DNA from 2 places in the Duganella sp. CY15W genome. Region 1 is predicted to be linked to the other one. Evidence: predicted binding sites of a transcription regulator. Region 1 holds the regulator's gene; the other holds the start of a gene.
What was found. The regulator HrcA, encoded in region 1, represses chaperone genes, less so after heat shock. The targets are predictions, from matches to a motif close to TTAGCACTCNNNNNNNNNGAGTGCTAA.

Region 1 (2,204 bases):
TTTGACGATGTGCTGCCGGTATTGCCGCTGCTGCAGGGCATGCTGCGCCTGGGCGTGATCACCAATGGCAATGCCGACCTTGAAGTGATCGGCATGGACCACCACTTTGAATACCAGCTGTCCTCGTCCACGTTTGGCCGCGCCAAGCCGGACCCGGACATCTTCCGCGCCGCGTGCGAGGCCATGGGCGTGGCGCCGCAGGATGCCGTCTACGTCGGCGACGACCTGCGGCTGGACGTGCAGGGCGCCCAGGGCGCCGGCCTGCGCGCGGTCTGGATGAACCGCCACGGCAGCACGGCCCACCTGGACGCGGGCGTGACGCCGGATGCGATTTGCGCCACGTTTGACGAGCTGCTGGCCTGGATACGTGGGCAGATGCAGCATTGACGTGCATAATAGGCAGAACATCTTCACCGGCAATCACTGATATTTAGTATGCAACTCGATACCCGCGCACAAACCCTGCTCAAGGCCCTGGTCGAACGCTATATCGCGGACGGCCAGCCGGTGGGCTCGCGTGCGCTCTCCAAAATCTCCGGGCTGGAGCTGTCGCCGGCCACCATCCGCAACATCATGGCGGACCTGGAAGAGCTGGGCTATGTGGCCAGCCCGCATACCTCGGCCGGCCGGGTGCCGACGCCGCGCGGCTACCGGATCTTTGTCGATACCCTGCTGACCGTGCAGCACCTCGACGAGCAGGCCGTGGGCGCGCAGCTGCGCCTGCAGTCGCCGCAGCCGCAGAAGATGATTACCAATGCGGCGCAGATGCTGTCCTCGCTGTCGCAGTTTGCCGGCGTGGTGCTGAGCCCGCGCCGTGAATCGGTGTTCCAGCAGATCGAGTTCCTGCGCCTGGGCGAGAAGCGCATCCTGCTGGTGATCGTGGCGCCGAACGGCGATGTGCAGAACCGCCTGCTGTTGACGGATGTGGATTACAGCCCGGCGCAGCTGGTGCAGTCGGCCAATTACATCAACCAGAATTACGGCGGCCTGGCCTTCGATGAGGTGCATGCGCGCCTGCAGACGGAACTGCGCCAGCTGCGCGATGACATGGGCCGCCTGATGCAGGTGGCAGTGGAAGCGGGCAGCGAGGCGATGACGGATGACAGCGACAATATGGTCATCGCGGGTGAGCGCAACCTGCTGTCGGTCAGCGATTTGTCGTCGAATATGAGCTCACTGCGCCAGATGTTCGATATGTTCGAGCAGAAGACCGGACTGATGCAGCTGCTCGATGTGTCGAGCAAAGCCAGCGGCGTGCAAATCTACATCGGCGGCGAATCCAGCCTGGTGCCGATGGATGAGATGAGTGTGGTGACGGCGCCGTACACGGCCAACGGCAAGATCGTCGGCACGCTGGGCGTGATCGGCCCGACGCGGATGGCCTACGAGCGCGTGATCCCGATTGTGGATATTACGGCCAAGCTGCTGTCCAACGCGCTGAGCCACAATTAAATGTACCCCGCCTTGCCGGGCGGGGCAGGAATCAAGGACGGTGCGGGCAGGCGGTCTTGGTGCAGTTGCCGTAAATCGCCAGCGCGTGTTCGGCGATCTTGAAGCCGCGCTCCTGGGCAATCGCATGCTGGCGCTCTTCAATCGCTTCGTCGTAAAACTCTTCCACGCGGCCGCAATCGACGCACACCAGGTGGTCATGGTGCGAGCCCGCGTTCAGCTCAAAGATGGCTTTGCCGGTTTCGAAGTGGTTGCGGTTCAGCAGGCCGGCCTGCTCGAACTGGGTCAGCACGCGGTAGACGGTGGCCAGGCCCACATCCATATTGTCCGCCAGCAGGATTTTGTAGACATCCTCGGCGGTCAGGTGGCGCACTTCGCTGTTCTGGAAAATATCCAGGATTTTAATGCGTGGCAGCGTGGCTTTGAGGCCGCTGGCCTTCAGATCGGTAGGATTATTACCCATGTTGGAAACTCTATAGTGTGGTTGGCGGTTAGCTAGGCGCTAGTTTAACGCACTCCGACGCTGGCCGCACGTGCTTGCGGACCGGCATAAGTTTCTTGTAGGAATTTTACAGTTACAAAGAATTACCCCGTCGCGGACAGGGTGCTTTATGATATAGCGTTTTGCAGCACTTCCGCTCGACCAGATTGAGGACATTTATGCGCGTCACCCAGGCTTTTTCGCAGTCTTTGTTGCACCGTTTCACTCCTATTGCCGCCACCGCGTGCATCGCGCTGGCGCTGGGCGGCTGCGC
Region 2 (2,204 bases), 810 kb from region 1:
GGCTTTCACAGCAACGGTTTTCAGGATGCCGCGGATGTTGTTGACCACCAGGGTTGCCAGTGCTTCGCCTTCGATGTCTTCAGCGATGATCAGCAGTGGACGGCCCGATTTGGCGATCTGTTCCAGGATCGGCAGCAGGTCACGGATGTTCGAGATTTTCTTGTCGCACAGCAGAACGAATGGGTTGTCCAGAGCGGCAACTTGTTTGTCCTGGTTGTTGATGAAGTATGGCGACAGGTAGCCGCGGTCGAACTGCATACCTTCAACGATGTCCAGCTCGTCGTTCAGCGATTTGCCGTCTTCCACGGTGATCACGCCTTCTTTGCCGACTTTTTCCATCGCTTCAGCGATACGCTCGCCGATCGAGTGGTCCGAGTTGGCCGAGATCGAACCAACCTGGGCGATTTCTTTGGTGGTGGTGCATGGACGGGCGATGGCAGCGATCTGCTCAACGGTGGCGGCAACAGCTTTGTCGATACCGCGTTTCAGGTCCATTGGGTTCATGCCGGCGGCAACGAACTTCATGCCTTCGCGAACCAGGGCTTGTGCCAGCACGGTTGCGGTGGTGGTGCCGTCACCGGCGTTGTCCGAAGTCTTGGAAGCGACTTCCTTGACCATCTGCGCGCCCATGTTCTGCAGCTTGTCTTTCAGTTCGACTTCCTTGGCGACCGAAACACCGTCCTTGGTCACGGTTGGGGCGCCGAACGAGCGCTCCAGTACCACGTTACGGCCTTTCGGGCCCAGGGTGACTTTGACTGCGTTAGCCAGAATGTTAACGCCTTCAACCATTTTGGCGCGCGCTGCGTCGCCGAAGATTACTTCTTTAGCTGCCATGTTATTTACTCCTGTGAGGTATTAAGTGGGATCGGTTCGGCCAAGTCTTACTTGGTGACGATCGCCATGATGTCTTCTTCGCGCATGACCATCAGTTCCTGGCCGTCGATCTTGACGGTCTGGCCGGCGTATTTGCCGAACAGGACGCGGTCGCCTACTTTGACATCCAGAGGACGTACTTTGCCGTCGTCGAGGATCTTGCCATTGCCAACTGCCAGCACTTCGCCTTGATCTGGCTTCTCAGCAGCAGCATCAGGGATGATCAGGCCGGACGCAGTTTTGGTTTCCTGGTCGAGGCGTTTGACGATTACGCGATCGTTCAAAGGGCGAAGGTTCATACAAAACTCCTTAATTTTAACAATGGTACAGTTTGTTGTCGTTTCAATCAGATTGCTACGACGGAAATATTAACGATGAGGTTGTTAGCACTCCATCGCATCGAGTGCCAATTATAGGGACGACCTTGTTGCATTTCAAGGCACATGCCTTGCGAGCGGTCAAAAAATGCGGGATTTGACCACGCGCAGCGCAAAAAAGCGCTGCTACGTGGTCTGGAAATGTTACTCGTGGTACAACTGTGAGCGGCCGCCGTCGATCAGGATGTCGGTGGCGTTGATGAAGGGTGCTTCGTCGCTGGCCAGGAACAGGGCGGTGGCGGCGACTTCTTCCGGCTTACCCAAGCGCTTGCAAGGCAGCAGGGCGGCCTGGCGCTCGCGTTCCGCCTGCGGGTCCGGGCAGGCGGCGAAGTGGCGTTCGATCATGTCGGTGACGATCAGGCCCGGCGAAATCGAATTGACGCGGATGCCGCGCGCCGCGTACTCCAGGCCCAGCGCGCGCGTCATGCCGATCAGCGCATGCTTGGCTACCGGGTAGGGGAAGCAGCCGGGGATGATCTTGTGGCCGTGTACCGAGGCGATATTGACGATGCTGCCCGCGCCTTGCGCCAGCATCGACGGCAGCACGGCGCGCGCGCCATTCCACGCGCCCTCCAGGTCCACCGCAAAGCAGCGCTTCCAGTCTTCCTCGCTGAGCGCGAGCGGATCGTCAAACACATTCATGCCGGCGTTGTTGATGAGGATATCGACCTTGCCGAAGCGCTCGATGGTGCGCGCGGCCAGCGTCTCCATGGCGGCGCGGTCGGCCACGTCGGCGTGCACGAACAGGCTGCGCTGCGGTCCCAGTTCGGCGGTGATGGCCTGCGCGGCTTCATCGTCGCGGTGGCTGTTGAGGGTGACCATGGCGCCTTCGGCGGCAAAACGGCGCGCGATGGCCAGACCTATGCCTTGGGTGGAACCGGTGACGATGGCGACTTTGCCTTTGAGGCGTTCAGACATGACTACTCCTTATGGGGTGATGCGCAGCTGGTACAC

Region 2: the regulator HrcA is predicted to act here: its motif matches at 1,257-1,283, upstream of groES (co-chaperone GroES).

What each region holds. Positions count from the first base shown of each region.
Region 1 is NZ_WWCQ01000003.1:103,087-105,290, forward strand. It holds gene GTP58_RS15410 (HAD family hydrolase) at 1-387, shown strand, start outside; gene hrcA (heat-inducible transcriptional repressor HrcA) at 436-1,452, shown strand; gene fur (ferric iron uptake transcriptional regulator) at 1,484-1,912, opposite strand; gene GTP58_RS15425 (outer membrane protein assembly factor BamE) at 2,110-2,204, shown strand, end outside.
Region 2 is NZ_WWCQ01000003.1:909,574-911,777, forward strand. It holds gene groL (chaperonin GroEL) at 1-834, opposite strand, end outside; gene groES (co-chaperone GroES) at 882-1,172, opposite strand; gene GTP58_RS19090 (SDR family oxidoreductase) at 1,395-2,168, opposite strand; gene GTP58_RS19095 (beta-galactosidase) at 2,178-2,204, opposite strand, start outside.